DNA from 4 places in the Lentibacillus salinarum genome. Region 3 is predicted to be linked to each of the others. Evidence: riboswitches for the same ligand, from Rfam matches in the RefSeq annotation. Region 3 holds a riboswitch; each other region holds the start of a gene.
The links. A riboswitch is a leader RNA that binds a small molecule or an ion and turns the genes downstream of it on or off. The one in region 3 is predicted to bind cobalamin.

Region 1: linked by a shared signal. The riboswitch ahead of ACFQ4A_RS06765 (ribonucleoside-diphosphate reductase subunit alpha) and the one ahead of ACFQ4A_RS09690 (acyl-CoA thioesterase) in region 3 are both predicted to bind cobalamin.
Region 2: linked by a shared signal. The riboswitch ahead of ACFQ4A_RS02700 (DUF4430 domain-containing protein) and the one ahead of ACFQ4A_RS09690 (acyl-CoA thioesterase) in region 3 are both predicted to bind cobalamin.
Region 4: linked by a shared signal. The riboswitch ahead of ACFQ4A_RS00170 (ABC transporter substrate-binding protein) and the one ahead of ACFQ4A_RS09690 (acyl-CoA thioesterase) in region 3 are both predicted to bind cobalamin.

The regions. Positions count from the first base shown of each region.
Region 1 covers NZ_JBHTNH010000012.1:441-6,027, reverse strand. Annotated here, with positions in the region: gene ACFQ4A_RS06775 (ribonucleotide-diphosphate reductase subunit beta) at 1-260, opposite strand, end outside; gene ACFQ4A_RS06770 (flavodoxin) at 241-675, opposite strand; gene ACFQ4A_RS06765 (ribonucleoside-diphosphate reductase subunit alpha) at 672-2,882, opposite strand; cobalamin riboswitch at 3,040-3,232, opposite strand; lysine riboswitch at 3,441-3,620, shown strand; gene dapA (4-hydroxy-tetrahydrodipicolinate synthase) at 3,733-4,692, shown strand; gene ACFQ4A_RS06755 (YfiT family bacillithiol transferase) at 5,055-5,564, opposite strand.
Region 2 covers NZ_JBHTNH010000002.1:382,812-388,398, reverse strand. Annotated here, with positions in the region: gene ACFQ4A_RS02710 (response regulator transcription factor) at 1-377, shown strand, start outside; gene ACFQ4A_RS02705 (ATP-binding protein) at 377-2,131, shown strand; cobalamin riboswitch at 2,195-2,379, shown strand; gene ACFQ4A_RS02700 (DUF4430 domain-containing protein) at 2,590-3,030, shown strand; gene ACFQ4A_RS02695 (ECF transporter S component) at 3,034-3,543, shown strand; gene ACFQ4A_RS02690 (ferredoxin) at 3,688-3,942, opposite strand; gene ACFQ4A_RS02685 (helix-turn-helix domain-containing protein) at 4,097-5,143, shown strand; gene ACFQ4A_RS02680 (RecQ family ATP-dependent DNA helicase) at 5,151-5,587, shown strand, end outside.
Region 3 covers NZ_JBHTNH010000020.1:87,266-92,852, forward strand. Annotated here, with positions in the region: gene ACFQ4A_RS09685 (hypothetical protein) at 1,062-1,652, opposite strand; cobalamin riboswitch at 2,175-2,353, shown strand; gene ACFQ4A_RS09690 (acyl-CoA thioesterase) at 2,498-2,968, shown strand; gene ACFQ4A_RS09695 (YfcC family protein) at 4,172-5,581, opposite strand.
Region 4 covers NZ_JBHTNH010000001.1:25,622-31,208, reverse strand. Annotated here, with positions in the region: gene ACFQ4A_RS00190 (2TM domain-containing protein) at 1-145, shown strand, start outside; gene panD (aspartate 1-decarboxylase) at 393-791, opposite strand; gene panC (pantoate--beta-alanine ligase) at 803-1,675, opposite strand; gene panB (3-methyl-2-oxobutanoate hydroxymethyltransferase) at 1,689-2,519, opposite strand; cobalamin riboswitch at 2,812-3,003, shown strand; gene ACFQ4A_RS00170 (ABC transporter substrate-binding protein) at 3,130-4,116, shown strand; gene ACFQ4A_RS00165 (FecCD family ABC transporter permease) at 4,088-5,131, shown strand; gene ACFQ4A_RS00160 (hypothetical protein) at 5,108-5,422, opposite strand; gene ACFQ4A_RS00155 (adenosylcobinamide amidohydrolase) at 5,456-5,587, shown strand, end outside.

The sequences.
Region 1 (5,587 bases), on a different contig from region 3:
GATAAGAGACCAATGATTTTCAAATACGCATCACGCTCTTCATTGGTCAGTGAAGCAAACTGGCGCAGGTCATCCGCCATGTTGACTTCATCTGCCTGCCAGTAATTTCCGATCAGCCGTTTGTACATTTTATACCAATGCGGATAAGCGATATCGTTCCAATTTAAAATGCCACTCGACTTTCCGCCGAACAGAGCTGTTGATTTGTTCGGGTTCATGGGTTCCAGGGTTTTCGCTTTCTCAAGCAAGACTTGGGACATTATACAGTACTCCTTCCAGCCAGTTTTTCACCAATTGTTCCTGCGAGCCGCGCGGTGACTGCTCGATTTTCAAGCCGGGCCATCTGCTTTCATAAAACCTAGCCAGTTTATCGACCGCCAAGCAAAACAGATCAGCACCGCCGAATTGGGTTTCCCCTGTGCCGAAAACCGCGACATTGTCCGGTTTATAGCCGACTTCCAGCACGAAATCTTTCACCTCATCAGGGGTGGCACCCATCTCCCAGGTGAAGGTGCCGATGAAAATTAGATCGTAACCCGCTGCATCAATTGGCGGGTCGATCCCTATCCGGTGCATATCCGCCGACACGCCATCCGCCGCCAAGTGCGCCGCAATGATGTCGGCTGTTTCCTTCGTATTGCCGCTGTAGGATAAATACGCAATCAGAGGTTTCAACTTTCACACCACTCACATTCTTCGATATCATTGGCCGTTGACCGGACATAATAGGTTGTTTTCAGGCCTTCGCGCCATGCCTGCAGATGCAAATCCAGTAAAACAGACGCCTTAATCGTATTCGGCACGTAAATATTAAACGAAATGCTCTGGTCGATATGCTTCTGCCGGGCCGCATTTTGTCTGACCGACCAGCGTTGATTCAGAATATATGCTGATCGGCGGTAAATGCCATAGGTTTGATGATCCAGTTCCGGTGCCGTAAACGGAATTTTGAAATCCTTCTTTTCTTCAAAATAAAACGGTTGGAACACCGGATCGATGCTGGCGGTTGAACCGGCAATCATCGACGTGGATGAATTCGGCGCGACCGCCATCAGATAGCCGTTGCGGATACCGTGTTCCGCGACGTTTCGCTGCAACTCACCCCATTTATCACCGGTATAGCCTTTATCAGCAAAATAGCGGCCCGTCTGCCACTTACTGCCTGCAAACGCCGGGTAGCTGCCTTTCTCCCGGCTCAGCTCCATGCTCGTTTTGATCGTCAAGTAAGCCATTTTTTCATACAGTTGATCGGCATAATCAACTGCTTCATCCGACTCCCACCCGATATTTTCTTTTGCCAGCAGATGATGCCAGCCAAATGTGCCAAGGCCGATGGCACGATATTTCTGATTGGTCATCTGTGTCTGTTTCAGCGGCAGGGTATTGATGTCAATCACATTATCAAGCATGCGGACCTGAATACGGATGAGCCGCTCCAACACCCGATCCGTTACGGCCCGCCCCAGGTTGATCGAGCTCAAATTGCAGACGACATAATCCCCAGATTTGTACTTTTTCACGATTGTTCCGTCCGCCTCGGTCAGTTCCTCCAAAAATTCTGTCGGTGACTGATTTTGCGTAATTTCCGTGCACAAGTTGGAGCAGTAAATCATGCCTTCGTGCGGATTATTATTCTGCCGGTTCACCTCATCCCGGTAAAACATGAATGGTGTACCGGACTCAAGCTGTGATTTCATAATCCGTTTCATAATATCAATCGCCGGGACAACGCGCTTTGTAAGCTGATGAGACGCGACACATTCAAGGTAGCGATCGCGCCACGAGCCCGATCCATTCGCCTCATCATAAAAGTCTTCGAGCGAAAAGCCCATCACCTGGCGCACTTCATGCGGGTCAAACAAATACCAATCGCCGCGCTTTTCCACCTGTTCCATAAAATAATCCGGCAAGCAGACACCGGTAAAAATATCGTGGGCGCGCAGCCGTTCATCGCCATTATTCAGCTTCAGATCGAGAAACCCTTCAATATCGGTATGCCAGACGTCCAAGTAAATGGCAATGGCGCCTTTGCGGGTGCCGAGCTGATCGACGCTGACCGCCGTGTTATTCAGCTGCTTGATCCATGGCACAACACCACTCGACATGCCTTTAAAGCCTTTAATCGAACTGCCGCGCCCCCGGACTTTCCCCATGTAAACACCGATGCCGCCACCGTTTTTGGACAAATTGGCAATATCGGTATTGCTGTCATAAATCGACTGCAGGCTATCATCAACCGTATCGATGAAGCAGCTTGACAGCTGACCGTGTGTTTTGCCGGCGTTTGTGAGCGTCGGTGTCGCAACAGTCATATACAAATGGCTCAGCGCCCAATAGGCTTCAGCGACATACCGGCTGCGTTGGGCCGGGTCTTCCTGCTGCATTAAGTGCATAGCAATCACCATCCACCGCTCCTGCGGCAGTTCGTAGATATTTTGATCGTGATCAGTAGCCAAATAGCGCGTCGTCAAGGTATAAAGGCCAAGATAATTGAACAGCTGGTCGCAGGCCGGGTCGATGATGCTGGCAAAATAATCGATCTCCTCTTTTGTGTATGTCTGCAGCAGCTCCGCCGTATAAATGCCTTTTTCGGTAAGGGTTTGGATGAGTCCATAAAAATCGCTGTAGCGCTCGCTAAAATCATAGCCCCTGTTGGCCGCAGCCTGTTTGTACAAGTCATGCAGATACAGCCGGCTGGCGACGAATGTCCAGTCTGGATTTGCCTCATCGATATTTTCAAGGGCGCGTTTGATTAAGTGATCGTTCGTAGCCGCTGCACCTTTCTTATGTATTTTTTCCATAAAAGTCTCTTTGTCGACCTGTAAGCCTTGTGTTGCCTGGTCAATCCGTTGTGTCAGTTCGTCATTCAAGACGATTGTCATGTGTTTGCCTCCTTTATGATCGCTTAGGGTCTCCCACCGTTTCCCCGGAACCCGTCCTAGCTCAATATAAAAAACCGCTCACCCAGGGGATGAACGGTATAAAACGACAGAAAATATGAACTATTTCCGTCGTTTCGCCATCGCTTGCCCCGAGGATTCGAACGCACGCGATGCGGCAGGTCTCCTGACTTGTGCTTCTCCCTACTGAGGGCCTTCCCATATAACCGCCGTGAAGCTGGTCATACAGTGGTTATCCCGTTCGTCCACACTCACAGTTGCGGGGACAGCTCCGGATTTACACCAGATTCCCTTTTTAAGACTAAGATGTCACCACAGCTCGCGAACACCATATATAGTGTGTCGGTTGAATTATTGTCAATATATATTGTATTTATAGCGTATCATAGAATCATAGGCAATGCAATAGATTTCCAAAAAAATGGCCGGAAGCCTGGCCGGGACGGAGGGATACAATATTTTTCTGACTATCCCTTGAACTTTTATCGAGTGTATGTTATGTTGATTCAAATGATATATTTTTCTTACTTCAATCCATTGAAGTGAGGTAGAGGTAGCGAAGACCATCAGTACACAATCAGAGAATGATGAGATTCAGGGACGATTGTGGAAAGGGGGATTCGCCGAAACGGCACAAAGCTCATACTTTCGCCGTTGGTTCTGCTATTGAACAAATACAGGACTGTCATATAGGTAACTATATGGAGGGCTATCTTGCGCTAAGAGACGGTTAAGTAACGTTTCTCATGCAACAGCGAACCCTCGTTGTTGTTTTTTTTATGGCAACAATGGGGATAGCCCTTTTTAATCTTTCAAAAGGGGTGTGTGAATGATGAATTTCGGTCAGGTATTAACAGCCATGGTGACCCCATTTGATCATCATGGCGATATCGATTTCGATGCCACACGAACATTGGTCAATGATTTAATCGCAAACGGCTCGGACGGCTTAGTAGTCGCCGGAACGACCGGAGAATCCCCGACGCTGACAGACACTGAAAAACTGGACTTGTTCCGCTTCACTGCACAAGTTGCTGATGGCCGTGTACCCGTCATCGCTGGAACCGGGTCTAATAACACACGCGCATCCATCGAGTTGACAAAACAGGCGGCGCAGACAGGTGTCGATGCGATCATGCTGACGACGCCCTACTACAACAAACCGTCCCAGGAAGGGCTGTATCAGCATTATAGAGCTGTGGCCCAAGCGACATCACTCCCTGTGATGCTGTACAATATCCCTGGCCGGAGCGCCGTGGGCATTGCACCAGAAACCATTATCCGGTTGGCGGAAATCAGCAATATCGTATCCGTCAAAGAAGCGAGCGCCAATCTTGATGCGATGACAAAGATTATCAGCAAAACGCCTGATGATTTCACGCTTTACAGTGGGGATGATAATTTGACACTTCCAGTATTGGCGATTGGCGGTACTGGCATCGTATCGGTCTCCGCCCATGTGATCGGGAATGATATACAAGAAATGGTGCAGAGCTTCACGAGCGGCAACGTCCAACGGGCAGCAGCCATTCACCAGGAAATCCTACCGGTGATGAAAGCGATGTTTGCTCAGCCAAGCCCGGCGCCGGTAAAAGCTGCCCTGAATATGACGGGTATTTCGGTTGGCGACGTGCGCCTGCCAATGCTTCCGCTGTCCAGCGACGAAAAACGGCAACTAAGCCAGATCCTACCACCGCATAAAGTGAAACTACATTCAACGGAACGGTTTTCTCCGTTGAATAACGAGGAACAAAGGCTAAATTCGCAACATCCTGTTGCAACGCCTTTGTGACCTGCGTCCTGCAGGCCCGAACAGAATCGGGCATTTACGGACAGTTAGCCGCCGTTTTGAGGTGGGTTAGTGGCCGTTATATGCGGGGAAAAGTGAAACTACATTCAACGGAGCGTTTTTCTGTAACTTTGGGATAAAGTTTGATTAAAAACACCTCATGGACCATACTTTGCAATAAATAAGAATCCATTTTGAAAAAAGATTGATCAAGATGGATTCTTTTAAGCAATTTTAAGATTATTTTTTAAAAATAATTGTCATTTTCTACCTACGTCTTATACAATCGCACCCTTGTTTTCCTTTCCCCATTTTAAAAAATTAGCTTACCCGAGATTTGATAAACCAATTCCTTAAATATTATGCTATTTTGATAATGCGATTTTTATATGGGCTAAGTGATGCTCTTCATGCCAAGCTAATTTTGCAACCTTTGTCGCTACTGTTATATTACCATTTAGCTGATGAACAAAACTTCGATCTAAATGCTCTTCCGTTAAACTATGACCCAAAGATACGATGCGCTCATTTATACCTTCCAACATTTTTATAGAACATTCTACGGGAAGCTTTGTATCCGGTTGAATAGCCCACTTTTCTTCATCAAAAGCTGGTACTGTTGGACTCTCATCTGTTAAAGCCAGCTTCAAACGTTGATACATGTTCAACTGAGAGTCAGCAATATGATGAACAAGGCCGCGAACTGTCCAGCTACCATCACGATAAGTTTTGCTTAATTCCTCATCACTTAATGAGTCGACAGTTTCTTCTAATCGAATCGTGTAAGTTTCGATTTGCTTTAACCATTCTTGAATATTTTCAAATGTTACCTTTTCGGGAACTTGTAATTTGCCAATTGGGTATCTTACATCCATTTTCAATCCCCCTTTTCCCTATT
Region 2 (5,587 bases), on a different contig from region 3:
GCGTCAAAGCTGTGTTGAGAAGGGTGGCGTCCAATAAATACGAGGAAGCTGAGAAGCCAACGAAAAATCTGCTCGTTTTTCCGCACTTAACGATCGATTATGATGCTCACCGTGTAACAGCCGATGGCATCGAGGTAAGTCTAACTCCGAAAGAATACGAGCTATTGTGTTTTCTGGCTGAAGCACCGGATAAAGTATTCAATCGGGAAGTCCTGCTGAAGGAAGTATGGGAATATGAATTTTTTGGTGACTTGCGGACAGTTGACACACACGTTAAACGTTTGCGGGAAAAATTAAATCACGTATCCAAACAGGCGGCAGATATGATTGTAACGGTCTGGGGTGTCGGATATAAATTTGAGGTAGATGATGCATAATGTTTTGGCGCAGCGTTGTAGGCAAGCTAGCAATAACCATCCTATTGCTAGTTTCTTTTGTATTATTTATTTTAACGATTTTATTATTGGAGTTTTTTGAAACCTTTCATGTCAATGAAGCTGAAAAAGAAATGATGCAGACAGCAACAAAAGTGTCCCGTATCGTTGAACAACATGATGATCAGGCACTGGCGCTGGAAAATGCAGAATTGGTAAAAGACCCGGTAAGCCGGCTTGCCGTTATTTATGATGATGGGACATCACGGACATCTGACAGTACGGATAATGATTTAAACGAACTTGATCCACAATGGCTGCGGAATGATGAAGACTTGAGGGATGTTTTCACCAACGGTCAGGATGTTAAAAAAGATACAATGCTCCCGAGCAGTCATGTTGAAGCCATGATTGTCGGTACTCCGATCGAGCAGGGTGGCGCTGTCTTTATTTACCAATCCCTGGATATTGTCAATCAGACCAAAGCGGAGACGACTAAAATCATCTTTCTGGCTGCCGGGATTGCCATTATTTTAACGACTATTTTCGCTTTCTTTCTGTCAACACGAATCACATCACCATTGATAAAAATGAGAGAGGCCGCGCTTGATTTGACAAGAGGGGAATTTAATACGAAAGTGCCGATTCTGACCCATGATGAGATCGGTGAACTGGCGATGGCCTTTAACCGGATGGGCAGACAGCTGAAATTTCATATTAATGCCTTAAGGCAGGAAAAGGAGCAAATTTCCAACATTGTCAGCTCGATGGCTGATGGGGTCATTACGTTGAACCGCAACGGGGATATGCTCGTGACCAATCCGCCAGCAAAACAATTTATACACAATCTATATTATGAAAATGGTATGGAGCCTGAGGACGATCATCTGACAGCCCCCGAGCCATTAAACGAAACATTACGCAGTGTCATCCACGGGGAAAAAGAAGTAATCCGCGAAATCAATACACAGGGGCGTACATGGGTCATGATCATGACACCGTTATATGACCAGACGTATGTGCGCGGAGCTGTCGCGGTTATCCGGGATATGACAGAAGAAAGACAGATGGACAAGATGCGTAAAGATTTTATTGCTAATGTTTCCCATGAATTACGGACGCCGATTTCAATGCTGCAGGGATATAGCGAGGCAATTGTTGATGATGTTGCGGAATCAACAGAAGAAAAGAACGAGCTGGCACAGATTATTCATGAAGAGTCCCTCAGGATGGGCAGGCTTGTTAATGAATTACTGGACCTAGCCCGAATGGAAGCAGGCCATACCCGGCTAGACAAGACGATGATTGACGCCGAATCGTTTGTAGAACGCATTTTAAAAAAGTTTAAAGGGATTGCTGAGGAAAGTCATGTTCAATTAATATCTGAAAGGCATCTGTCGGTATCAATGATTTCTATCGATACCGATCGAATTGAACAGGTTTTCACGAACTTGATTGATAATGCCATCAGACATACAAAGCAACATGGTTATGTCAAAGTTGTTGTTGAGGGGACTGCCACTGAACTGCATGTATCCATAGAGGATAACGGTAGCGGTATACCGGAAGAAGATATACCGTTTGTGTTTGAACGTTTTTACAAGGCTGATAAATCACGGACACGCAACGGCAGAAAGAAAGGAACAGGACTTGGTCTGGCCATTGCCAAAAATATTGTCGAAGCGCATGATGGGACCATCACCGTACAAAGCAAACTGAATGAAGGGACAATGTTTGACATCAGGCTTCCCTTGTAAAAATTGTTTATCATCATGCCTAGAAAAAACAGCATCCCTATGCTACGATAGTTTTGCAACGAAATAGGAATACGAGATGTTGGTGTATTCACTTAATAGGGAATCCAGTGCGAATCTGGAACTGTCCTCGCAACTGTAAGTGATCGACGAAATAAGCGTTAACCACTGTATGGGCTGACCATATGGGAAGGGCTTAAAGTAGGTGAGCATCATGAAGTCAGTAGACCTGCCAGCATCGCATGTTTCAATGCTTCGGGGATTTGAGTGTTTGGGACAACCGGAACTGCCATATGGTACTGTTGTATGTTTCGATTGTCTGATAAGCCGACCTTTGAACAACCGCTTGAAGGAGGTTGGCTTTTTTTTATTTTGGGTGGGTGACATACGCGTACCAGTCAGGTTTTGGTTCCCGCGCCCGCTTCTCCACACACAAACAGAGACATAGGAGGAATTGGAAAATGAACAAATGGTGGTTGCCTTTAGCAATATTACTCGTTGTTATTGGACTGATGACAGGCTGTGGTGCCGGGGAAGAAAACCAAACCGAATCAAACAATGGTAATTTGCAGACTGCTACAAATGAAAATACAGATGGAGAACTTAGTGAAGACGAGATTCGTATTACGATAAGCCAGGATAATGGGAAAGAATACATTGATGAAAAAGAAATTGCAATTGAAGAAGGCGCCATTTTAATGGATGTACTGCAGGAAAACTTTTATGTGGAGACTGAGGAAGATGGCCAATTTATAACGTCCATTGAACGTGTTTCCGCTGAAGAAGATGAACAAAAGGCGTGGATTTTCGAGGTTAATGGTGAAAAGGCAAATGTGGGTGCTGCCGAATATGAACTGTCTCCGGGTGATAACGTAACATTTGATTACCAGGCATGGGAATAATGAATGAATACATATAAACTGACGCTGCTGGCGTTACTCGCTGCTCTTGCGGTTGTCGGAAGAAGTGTATTTGCCTTTCTTCCCAATGTCCAACCGGTCACATCTTTGATTATCATCTGCGGGTTGGTGCTTGGCCCGCTTGCAGCTGTCATCCTGGCGGTATTGACAACATTTCTGTCGAACATGCTACTGGGAATGGGGGTTTGGACCATATGGCAGGTCACATCCTGGGTGCTCATCGGATTAGTAAGCGGCTGGATCGGCAAATATCCGGGTCGGCTGCCGATTTATGTATATGCGGTCATCTGCGGTTATTTTTATGGCTTTATCATATCGTTAACAACATATTCGATCGCCGGGAAGTTTTGGTCCTATTATTTGGCTGGCCTGCCGTTTGACACATATCATGCGATTGGAAATGCTGTCTTCATATTCGTGCTGTATCCAATCATCAGCCATTTTTTCAAAAAATATGCCACGAACCGTTTTCAGTTGCAGAATACGAATCACTAACACATAGAAAAGCGTTCCTTTGTAATAGGACAGGAGCGCCTTTCTCAGTTTGGCTTTTCTTTTTATATGATGGTATACAGGAATCCGTCATCGAATACGTCAGACAGGAATCCGTCATCGAATACGTCAGACATGACTCCATCTTCACCCAGCTTCATATTTTTCTGGATCCCCAAGGAATGGCTGATCAGCGACTTTAATTGAATCGGTCGGACATCCTTCACAGGCATCCAACATATCGTCTTCCAATACTTCAGGTACTTCAGCAGTCCCTTCATTGTCATCCAGAACGACATAGGCCAGTGCCTCATCGTTATAATCATATATATTCGGAGCTGTGGTACCGCATGCACCACAGGCAATGCATGTTTCCTGATCAACGATTGTATATTTTGGCATGAAACGCCTCCCCACCAGTAAAACAACTTTCAACGCCTATCTTTTATTATAAATCGGTATGTTACACATTTCAACTTGGCTGTAACATGTTATGATGTGAATGACAGCCCAACGTTTTATCATGGGATATGTTGGCTGAAGGGGGGGTGAGCTGTTGTTGTTTGATGCTATCGTCTTAACAAGTTATGCCAAGTTTCATGGGAGTAGAAGCGTTTCGGCCGTCTATCATTTGCTGACCGGGAAACGTTCAATCCAAACGGTCCAAGATGCACATATTTATCAGTTGAATGATTTTTATGGAATTTATCCGACGTTACAGAAACAAGCATTTGACGAGCACATACATAGATTATCTGAACTTAACCTGCTTACATTCACTAACCAAAACGCTGGTTTGCCAACCAGCAAAGGGAAACACAGGATGGAGCAGCAGGATACGTACGGGCCTATCCAATACTTCAAGGGGCTGCTCTACCATCGTAAAGCTTCGGTTTTTTGGGAACGCCTGCTGCTACTTATCCAAACCATGACAAACAGTAAAGTGAATCATTTCCATTTCATTCCAATTATTGACAAACCGGTTGTGGCGGATTGGGTAAAAACACAATACCTTAAATGGAAAAACCATCGGACATGTTTCCTGAACCAGCTTTATGATGAGCTTTTTAGGCTGCTGCAGCTTTTTCCGGAAAGAGAAGCAAGTATCGTTGTTGACAGTCTGACAAGTTATAACCATTACGGGATGAACAGTTTTCAGCTTGCGAATCATTATAGTCTGAAACAAATTGATATTCCTTTAATCCGAATGGCGATTATGCATCAGATGCTGACAGTCATCAATCAGAATACGAAGGCCTACCCTTTTCTGGCACAAATGGTTTATGAACTGCCGCAAACGACACCGTTGACGAATTCGGCGAGTAAAACCAGAGAATATTTGGACAGGCACTATTCGGCAGAGGAAATAGCTGAGATGCGCCAACTGAAATTAAATACCATCTATGATCATATGGTCGAAATCGCCCTTTATGATCAAACGTTCCCACTTGAACACTACGTAACGCCGACGGAACAGGCGGAAATTCGGGCGGCTATTGACAAGACAGTATCCTTTAAACTCAAGAATATTAAGCAGGAAGTCAGTGAAACCATCAGTTATTTCCAAATAAGACTCGTTTTGGCCGTGGAAAAAATATCGTAGCCAGGTGATGCCATTGATAAAAGATATGCTGACAGAGCAGTTGAAGAAACAATTTCATATTTCCGGATTCCGTCCGGGACAGGAAGAAATTATTGAAGATGTCATGCGAGGCAGCGATGTGTTGGGGGTACTTCCGACAGGTTCTGGAAAGTCACTCTGCTATCAGTTACCTGCAACCCTGTTAGACGGAACGACGATTGTTGTTTCGCCGCTTATTTCTTTAATGGAGGATCAGGTTAAACAGTTAAAAGCAATCGGAATCAAAAGAGTTGCCGCACTGAACAGCTTTATGCTTCCGGGCGAGAAGACGCAGGTTTTACAACAATTGGAACAGTACAAGCTGATTTATCTGTCACCGGAACTCCTGCAGCAAAATGAAGTAATCAGGCATCTCAGGCGCGTGAACATCGCTTTATTCGTCGTCGATGAGGCCCATTGCATTTC
Region 3 (5,587 bases):
CTTAGTTTTTCCAATGTCAACCCAAGTATACACAATAAGTATAACACGAGCAAACAGGAGTTATCTCTATTTGATCGATCATTATTTGAAAATTGAATTTGCTAAGCATAATTTACTTTGTTCCCTGGAGTCAAAAGGAAAAGTACCCTAGGAGGCAACAACGGGAAACTATAATGGATCCACGATTTTAGACACGAAAAAGTTGATGTTATGGGATGTGAAATAAAACAATTATAGATGATCATTGGCTACTACATATATTTTATTTTACGTTTACTTTCATCGAATTATCCGGCAAATCAACAATATTGCTCCTTCCACACTTGGAAAAACTTTACATAGGCTTTGACACGATATCTTTCAATCCCTTTCAAGCCAATACAGGATGCAATCACAGCATCATCCCTTAAACTTTTTATGATTGGTTAGATATAATATAATCTATATTTCACTAAAAGTCAAGAACATTTGTTCGTTTTTATCACTAAAATTAACTCATAAGGGGTAAAGAGGCGATTCAAACTCCCCCGAAGTGTTCATTTTTATTTAGCGAAAACTGTCTGCTTTAGTTTAGCAGTTATATAAGGCAAGCTTATATTATTAAAACTTAGTCAGCCCCTGCTTCAGTTTAATCCAAATTGTTCCAGTATATTTATTTAGTTCACCTCTAACAGAAAATTTTATTTATATTATCAATATTACACAACATTTTTCCTAATATTTGTATTATATTAGTACTTCTGGATTATCCATTTGTTTTCCTGCTTAAGATTGACATTATTTCCAGACATGGGCCGATACGGAACAACTGAAGAGGGTGGGGGTATCAGCGGGGGATATTGGAGAAGGATGATTCGCCTGTGCGTTTTTACTATTAAGAAGGACGATTTACACGATAATCGACCCAAAAATAAAAAAAGTGTCATGTTCAGCTGTAATGACACTTTTTTAACGGGAACCTACGTAGTGTAGTGATGAAGCAGCCTTCCACAATACCGATAACATTTAGAAAGTGACAGGCACTCAGGACCAACCTATGTTTGCACTAAACAGCGGCAGCGCTATATTGACATTTGCTTTATGAAATCATCTATGTAAGTTTGCAAAACATTTATCTTATTAACAAGCTCTTTTCTTGTTTCATTTGAAAGAGCTTCAGGGTTTTCCAGAGTGAGACAATTTTCCAAGTTGTTGCAGTTCCTTTCAATACTTTTTACATATCTTTGTAACTGTTTTTCATTAACCACCTGATCGGTGTACTTCTCCATTTCAATTATTAACTGATTCACATTATTTTGAACATCATCATATTCTTTTTTTATTTTATTCATCCGTTTTGAAATTTTATCCAAGTCGCCTTGTTTTAAATCATACTTCCTTTGCAATTCTTCTAATGCCGTTATGAGTTCCGGGTTCTTTAGTTTCGCTATATAATCGATCCTTGTTTTCTTGGATGATTGGATTTTAACATGGGATGGATTGGCTAATTCCTGTTTTTCCGGAAGATATATTAAATTACCGAAATATACAGCTTCTGAAACAGATAGATGATATTGTTGTAATTTTTGCGCTTCACTCCTTAAGACTTCTTGTTCATGCACAGACATTTGGTCTGTTGCATTTCTTAATCTGTACTTTCTTGATGTCTCCATAAACAAGCACCCTCCTTTTTTTAATACATATTACTTAGGAAGATTGTCCTATTCATGGTTCTTTTTAAAAACCAAACATTACCCTGCCTCTAGTTCATGACTCCTTTCGTCAACCATATCCCGGAAGTCCTAGTAACGGTTATTCATGGAACAACAGTTAAGATATATTATAATCAATGATAAATCCACTTTGAAAGACAACAGGCGAACATCAATGAAATCTGCACATAAAGGCGTTCTATACAAATCCCTTTTTTAAAATGTGATATCCCGACTAAAGCAAATCGCGCGTATAAATCCTCTCCCTCGAGTCATCTGTCACCCTGTTAGCAACTATGATATCCACATTGTGAAATAAAAATAGGAGAGATCGAATAAATCGACAAAAAGCGGGAAGTGACAGGCACGTGACTAATTGTGATGACATCCTCGATGACTTTGGACATCTTTTACAAACCTATCCGGTTGACAGATGAACGCATTTAAGAGATATTGAATTTAAGAGAAAGTATTTTTAGGTTAAAACTGTATACGCCTTATGGTGGCTTCGTATAGAAGCTGAAAAGGGAAGTTTGGTGAAAATCCAGCGCGGTCCCGCCACTGTAAAGAGGAGGCACATAGAAGAACCACTGTTAATGAACGGGAAGGGCTATGTGTTGATGAATCTGAGTCAGGAGACCTGCCATAAGGAAGAACATGAATTCCTACGGGAGATAGGAGGATGTTACGTGGAAATTTTTCAGGGCTCACTTGTAATGATTCCGTGTTCATAATGAGCTTATTCTCAAGCATCTTCGTATAGAAGGTGCATTTTTATTATTTTAAATTGAGGAGGAACGATTTTCTTGGAATCATTACCAGTCAGCTATTCAAAAATGACACAAACAAGATTAGTATTACCGCCGGATACGAATCACTTGGATACCATATTCGGAGGAAAAGTACTGGCATATATTGATGAAATTGCTGCATTGACAGCCATGAAGCACTCCAATTGTGTAGTCGTTACAGCGTCGATTGACTCTGTCGATTTTTTATCTTCTGCCAAAGTGGGCGATGCGTTAACTTTAGAGGCCAACATTACCAGGGCGGGACGTACATCGATGGAGGTGTATGTAAAAGTCTATGCGGATGATCTTCTTCATGGTAGAAAAGTTATGACGACGGAATCGTTCTTAACGATGGTTGCCGTCGATACAGAAGGAAATCCAAAATCAGTTCCTTCTATTATACCTGAAACAAAGGAAGAAAAGCGGCTGTATGATACCGCCCCGTCTAGGAAAGCTCACCGGCAAAACCGTTCAGCTCTAAGATGATTTTGATATACTTCCAACATTGCCCCAAGCATTACTTGATTATGCCTTACGCAATCAAGAATTGTTTTATTACATAAGACGGCAACTGTTGAGATTATAAAGATTGTATGCTCTTTGGACCCAATCTGGATCATGCCAGCGTAAGGTAAGCCGAGGCCAACCAATAATTTTGGGCTCGGCTTTTTTATGTGCTTCGATTATATGCGTCAGCGAATCAGAACAATTAAAAAGGCCAACATCCTCTGTGAATTGATTGGAAACGCTTGCTGACCTAATCTTATCAGTATTAATATGTTTGTTCATCCTCCTCTGAATTTCTCTAGCTTGTTTTATTTTTTTCTCATTTCAATCATGTTAGGCTGATCAACCGTACTTTTATCATGTGCTCAGTTAATAAATTGTTCACGCTCTTTTTCATCGTCAAATTTAATATCCATAGGAGTAACGTCTGCTACTTTTGGCATTTTTATTCGTCCCCCTTCGCAGCATAAACTCACCTCCATTAGAGTCTATGCTTAATTCTAGTTTAATTATACCTACATTTACCCTTTTTTCAATCATTCATGTTGAGGGAGTCAAGTTTTTGCAATAAGTTTCTCCCAACCTTTGTAATCGCAATCCCTATCCGACATCATTCACAAGCACTGATTCCTTACATCATCCGGATGAATCTTCTTTTCTTCCAATTCAATTAATGCGATAACTTCCAGCAAAGCATAGGCGGCATCTTTTCTGGTATATGCCTAGTTACCTTACCCACTCACTTAATTCAACTCCTTAATTCGTTATAACGGACATGGTTTAGAATTTTCCTCTATCCATGCCCGTTTTAATTTCTCTTATGATTTCAGCGAACGCAAAGACTTAAACTCCTATGCCGTTTCCCGGAAAATAAGACTCTTGAGATGACCGGATTCCTCATCATCTTTATTTAAATCTTCAATAACAGCCGATAATTCCACACGTACCCACCATTGCAGCGAAAAATTCGGGTGGAGCTGCGGAACCCTAAGGTCAATTCATCCCCGCGGTTTAACAAAGCGTGAACAGCTTGTACATATATGCCAGGGACATAACCAAGCTGCAGACCATCTTGCGTTTTTATGCTAATAGCAAAAAGATCCACCTCATTGTCATGATCCAACTCTGCTATTAGTCGATCTCCTATATGGACAATGTCAGTCCAGTTATCAGGAACGTTACTTAAATTGGTCCTCCCCAATTAATTAAGACACTAATGATTAAGGCGACCCAAGATATACAGATTGCTGTCATGACGAACGGAAAAATATACCGAATCCATCTTCCATAAGGCACCCTACATAATCCAAGCATTGCCATTAACCCACCTAATGTAGGTGAAAATATATTTGTAAGACCATCACCAATTTGGAACGCTAAAATTGTCGTTTGCCGTGTAATGTCTAACATATCACCAACAGGAACCATAATGGGTAACGTCACGGCTGCTTGACCACTGCCACTTGGAATCAAAATATTAATAATCGACTGGGATATTGTCATGAATACAGCAGCCAGCGTTGTTGGTAAATGTTCTAGTACCGAGACAAGACCATGAGCAACGGTATCGCTGATATTTCCATGGTTCATCACGACTTGAGTGGCCATGGCAACACCAATCAGAATAGCTGCTAATGCACTCGGTTCAAGTGCTTTCGCAAATACATGAGCGATTTGACTAGCATTCATTCTTGCAATAATCCCACAGACAATGCCTATCATAAGGTATATCGCGGCAACTTCATTGATATACCAACCTTGTGTAAAAATGCCAAATAGCATAACAATAATCCCTGCGATAAACACAAGTAACATGGCAATATCCTTTTTTCTCATGTGATAGGAACCAAGTGGTTTACTAAGTGTCATGTCTGAGGTATCAATGTCATAAGCAAGGCTTTTATCCCGGTTCCTTAAAATCTTTTTAAAATATCTAACGTTAAAATAAGCTAATACAGATAACGTAACAACCACTAAGATACTTCTAAAAAGCCATCCTGAGAAAAGTTGCATTTCCGCTATCCTATGCCCGACACCTACCGTATAAGGATTGAACGGAGAAAGGCCAAATCCTACTAGCACACCGCCTATGGCAATACCCGCACCGAGCATGGCATCTCCACCTATTGCAACACTTAATAAAACTGCAATTGGAACAAGCGCGATATTATTTTCAAGGCCAATAAATATCCCGAAAAATCCGTAAACAAATGTCATAATAACATCAACAAGAAAACGCCTTTTAATACCAACTTTACGAACGAATGTCCCAACTGTATTTTCAAGCATCCCCGTTTTTTCTAACAGTCCAAACATCATGGCCGCGGCAAATGTGACAAAGACGATATCTGACATTTCTTGAAACCCTTCAGGAATCGCAGTAAATAAATCCATAATGCCTACAGGACTGTTCTCTATGTATTCAAATGACCCAGGAATGGTTCGAGTTGTATCATTAACGGTTTCCCTTTCATAAGATCCAGCCGGAATAATATACGTCAAAATAGCTGCGGCAACAACAATATAAAATAATAATGCCAATGGATGTGGAATGCGATCCAGCCATTTTTTACGTTTCTTTTCATTCTGCATCGTTAG
Region 4 (5,587 bases), on a different contig from region 3:
GTGGTTTCTATATCCGCTAGGAGGTTGGGGAATAGGTGTGATAATTCACGGTTTAACAACATTTGCAGATGGTATTTTAGGTCGGGATTGGGAAGAGAAAAAGATAAAAAAGTACTTGGAAAAGGATAGAGATAATAAACATTAAACGACTTTCATGAAAAGTATTAGTATATAAAAAATATCTTAATCAACTCAGCCTCATAAAGGATAGTATTTTTATAACACAAGTGGGCACAAATCTTGAATAAAAATTACGTCCTTTTCCAGTTAATCGGGGCAAGTTATGTAATAGCAGAAGGGTTATTCTTAAGATAAATAGTAGTTATAAATCCCTCTTTCCACACCAGGTTTCCGATTACCGCTTTTTAAAAACAGTCTGATTCATAAACAAATCAGACTGTTTTCTCCTCTGCAATTGTTAAGGGCGACTCCTGCTCCAATAATTCTGTTACCTCATTTTTGTTATTCATAATGGCAATAAGTGGCTTATGGGATGCTAACGCTTCACTTGAAACGAATGCATAGGAAACGATAATAATGACATCGTCTTTTTGTACGAGCCTTGCTGCCGCTCCATTCAAACAAACAACACCCGATCCTCTTTTGCCGGGGATGACATACGTTTCTAGGCGGGCACCGTTATTGTTATTGACAATTTGTACCTTTTCATGTGGCAAGATATCGACTTGATCCAGAATATCCTGGTCAATTGTAACACTACCGACATAATTTAAATTTGCTTCCGTTACACGCGCACGATGAATCTTACTTTTCATCATAGTACGAAACATACCATTGCCTCCTAGCTATACCGAGTGATGATTTCTCCGCTTTTGTCGAGAAGCAGATTGTCTATTAATCTGGCTCTTTCAAAGTAAACAGCAGCAGCAAGGATGATCCGCTGATTAATCGATGACACAGGTTCTAATGCCGGATAACTTAGTAATTCAACATAATCAATGTTTCCCGATATGTGATGGTTCATTGTTTCTGTGACGTCATGAATAATCTTATCCGGGTTTTGTTCACCGCGGCGAATGAGCTGTCGTCCATGTTGTAATCCTTTATATAGCCAAACGGCCTCACCTCGCTCTTGTTCAGTCAGGTTCACATTACGACTGCTTTTCGCCAGTCCATCCGTTTCTCTGACCGTTGGCAATCCAACTAATTCGATCGGAAAATTCAAATCATCGATTAATGCGTCCACCACCGCTGTTTGTTGGGCATCTTTCAAACCGAAATACACTTTATCCGGACTGATAATATGAAATAGTTTCGTTAATACTGTCAGGACGCCATCAAAATGTCCGGGACGCGAACGACCGCACAAAACATCGGTCCGTCCTTTTATCCCCAGTTGAATCAGCATTGGATTTGGATACATATCAGCAACGGTTGGAATGAATAATACATCAACGCCTGCCTTTTCAGCCTGAAGTACATCAGCTTGCTCATCTCTTGGGTAATTTTCATAATCTTCATTTGGGCCAAACTGTAATGGATTAATAAAAATACTCGCTGCGACGACATCATTTTCTTTTTTCGCTTCCCGCATCAGGTTTAGATGGCCTTCATGAAGAAACCCCATTGTAGGAACGAAACCAATCTGTTTGTTTTGAGTACGGTAATCTCTCATTAATTGTTTCATGTCTTGAATCGAACGTATAACTTTCACTTTATTTCTCTCCTTATTCACGTTCAGGTAAGGCATCTTTATTTTTCATAAAGAAAGAATGGTCATCAGAAGGAAAGTTTTCTTGCTTCACATCTGAAATGTAAGCTTCTAGCGCTTCTGTACCGCTATCATTAAAATCGGTATACGGTTTCACAAATTTTGGCAGACGGTCAACGCCGTATTTCAGGATATCGTGATAGACTAGGACCTGTCCATCACAATTGACACCCGCACCAATTCCGATCGTTGGAATATTGATAGAATTTGTTACCATCTTAGCCAGTTCTGTCGGAACACACTCTAAAACGAGTGCAGCAGCGCCATGGTCCGCCACTTTCTTAGCATCATCCAGAAGTTTTTTCGCAGTGGTTTTATCTTTCCCCTGAACTTTGAATCCGCCGAGCACATTAACCGACTGAGGTGTTAATCCTAAATGCGCAATAACCGGTATCCCCGCTTCTGTTAAACGCTCTATGAAAATAAGTATGTCCCCGGATGCACCTTCGACTTTCAAGCTTTGGGCATTCGTTTCCTGAAAAATCTTTTTCGCATTTCTTAGTGATTCTTCCAGTGAAATGTGATAGGACATAAATGGCATGTCAACAGCTATGAATGTATTCGGTGCGCCGCGTTTGACTGCCTTTCCGTGGTGGATCATGTCTTCAATCTTTACCTCAACGGTTGACTCATAACCGAGTACAACCATCCCTAATGAGTCACCAACGAGGATCATATCTATTCCGGCTTGTTCCGCCTGCTTGGCAGACGGGTAATCATATGCCGTGACCATGGTAATCTTTTCATGATTTTCTTTCATATTTTTTAAATCTAAAATACGAAGCATGATAACACCCTTTCTTTTTTAATAGAATTCTCGCCGTTCGAGTATATTGATATTATTATACAGGATAAGAGACAAAAATGTACATACAATTTCAAAATCAGCAAGGGTCTAAAAACTGCTGTTAAGCTTAAAAATAGGAATTGATGAAAAACTGTGGAGGGCCGCTCATCACCAGATGAACGCCTTTTTCTCCGTGAAGCAGCCATGCTCGGTCGCTCATAGAGAGGGAATAGGTTACATAGAAACGTGACAGATTTTGTAACTTTATGTATAATCGGAATCAGCGAATAACTAAATCGTTTTGGGTACAGGTGATTTCAATGTGTGAAATCTTAATAGGGAAGTTGGTGAAAGTCCAACGCGGTCCCGCCACTGTATTTGCGAGCGAGCTGTCATGACCACTGTACATAAGTATGTATGGGAAGGGAAGATGCAGCAAGTGATGACCATGAGCCAGGAGACCTGCCTGCTGCCTTTCGTGCACCAATGCCTACGAGGAATAGGAAGGTGTAAAGGGACAGGTTTATCTTGACTGCTCTTTTACATAGCCATCTTCATTTCTCGTGAAGATGTTTTTTTATTTGCGCAAAATACATGAGGGGGTATCGAAGTGAAAAAGTTTTTATCGTTTTTTCTATTAGTGATGCTGACGTTTGGTCTTTTGATTGGTTGCAGTTCTGAAAGTCCCGATTCTGAAAATGGGGCTGAGAGCACAGATGAGAACACGGAGCAAACAGCGACGGAGGAATCAGCTTTTCCGCTGACGGTAACCGATGCGCTTGATCATGACATGACCATTGATGAGAAACCGGAGCGGATCGTCTCCTTAATTCCGAGCAATACCGAAATTGCTTTTGCACTAGGATTGGAAGATGAAATCGTCGGTGTTTCTGATCATGATAATTATCCGCAAGAGGTAGAGGAAAAAGAAAAGGTAGGCGGTATGGAACTGAATGTGGAAGTGATTATCAGTTTGGAACCGGACCTTGTGCTGGCACATGCTTCCGGTGCACATAACTCTGAAGAAGCATTACAACAGATTCGCGATGCCGGCATCAATGTGTTTGTGGTTCACGATGCACAGCAAATTGATGAGACGTATGAATCGATTGAACAGATCGGACAAATGACGGGTACAGAAGAAGCGGCAGAAGAAATTGTCGGCAATATGAAAGAGGAATTTGCGTCACTGCATGAAAAGACAGCGGCTATCAGTGATGATGAACGTCAGTCTGTCTTTTTTGAAGTAGCACCTGCACCGGAAATTTTCACGGCAGGTCAAAACACATTTTTTGATGATCTCCTGCAGATCGTCAATGCAGATAATGCAGCACAAGAGCTGGACGGCTGGGTTCAGATCGATCCCGAAGCTATTGTGGAATTAAACCCGGATGTCATGATAACGACGTATGGCGATTATGAAGATGATCCAGTCGAACAAGTCTTGAATCGTGATGGTTGGGGTGACGTGAACGCGGTAGCGAATGAGGAGGTTTTTGATGTTCATTCCGACCTTGTAAGCCGTCCGGGGCCCCGTTTAGTGGAAGGTGCAAAGGAGATCGCTGAAGTTGTCTATCCGGAACTTTTTGACGAATAATCATCTATTTGCATATGTGCTGGCATTTGCCTTCTTACTTGTATCGATGCTGACGGCCATATCCGTTGGCAGCGTATCTGTTCCTGTTTCAGATATCGTCAAAATTATTGGTGCACATGTTTTTCGCTTACCGATAGCTGATCAGGTCGATCCAATGTACATGAATATTGTTTCGCAAATTCGATTGCCGAGAGTGCTCCTTGCCGGTTTGGTTGGGGCCTCTCTGGCGATTGCAGGAGCGGCATTCCAGGGTCTGCTTCGAAATCCATTGGCAGATCCGTATATTTTAGGTGTCTCATCCGGTGCTTCCGTGGGCGCAGTTGCGACGTTGTTTTTTAGCATTTCGATTCCTTTTCTCGGACTTTATACGTTGCCGGTTTTAAGTATAGCGACTGCTTTAGCAACCATTTTACTTGTGCTGTTTTTCGCCAGAAGAGTGGACCGAACGATGCGGGTGGAGACGATTATTTTAACAGGCATTATATTCAGTTCATTTCTGGGCTCCTTTATATCCTTAATTATTGCGTTGACGGATGACCAACTACAGCAAATTATGGGATGGCTGCTTGGCAGTGTATCTGCAAGGGGATGGAGCCATATCGGTATTATTGTGCCGTTTTTCATCCTGGGATCTTTGCTGCTTTTAATGAACACCAGCGAGTTAAATGCGATGTCATTTGGGGAAGAACGGGCACAGCATCTTGGTGTTGATGTCGAAAAACGGAAATTGGCGGTCCTTGTTGCCGGATCGATCCTAACTGGCGCGGCAGTGGCTGTTTCCGGAGCAATCGGTTTTGTCGGATTGGTGATCCCTCATTTAACAAGGCGCCTATGGGGACCGGATCATGTTCATATGCTTCCTCTGTCAACCCTAACCGGTGCCGGCTTTTTAATGCTGACGGATCTTATATCCCGAACGATTATATCCCCAACGATCCTACCGATTGGGGTGATCACAGCATTAATTGGGGCACCGGTATTCGCAGTTATTTTAATGAAACAACGTAAAGGATGAACGAGCGAGAACATCGAAAACTCGAGCGAGAACATCGAAAACTCGAGCGAGAACATCCGCGATATCGCGCGGCACCCGGTCGAATTCGTGCGACACCCCCGCGAGTTCGCGCAGCACCCGGCCGAATTCGCGCGTCATCCCCGCGAATTCGCGCGGCACCGCCGGAAAATAGCGCGACATCCTCACAATAACGCGCAGCACCACCAGGAATTCGCGCGTCATCCCCGCGATATCGCGCGGCACCCGGCCGAATTCGCGCAGCATCACCGGAAAATCGCGCGACACTATCAAAAAGTCGCGCATAATATGGAGAGGAGGGGTGTCATGTTGAACCTGGAGCATGTGTCAGGAGGCTATGACGGGCAGCCGGTCATTCAAGATATTAGTTTTTCCGTTTCGCCAGGTGAATTTTTTGGCATATTAGGCCCCAATGGGAGTGGTAAAACAACACTGCTG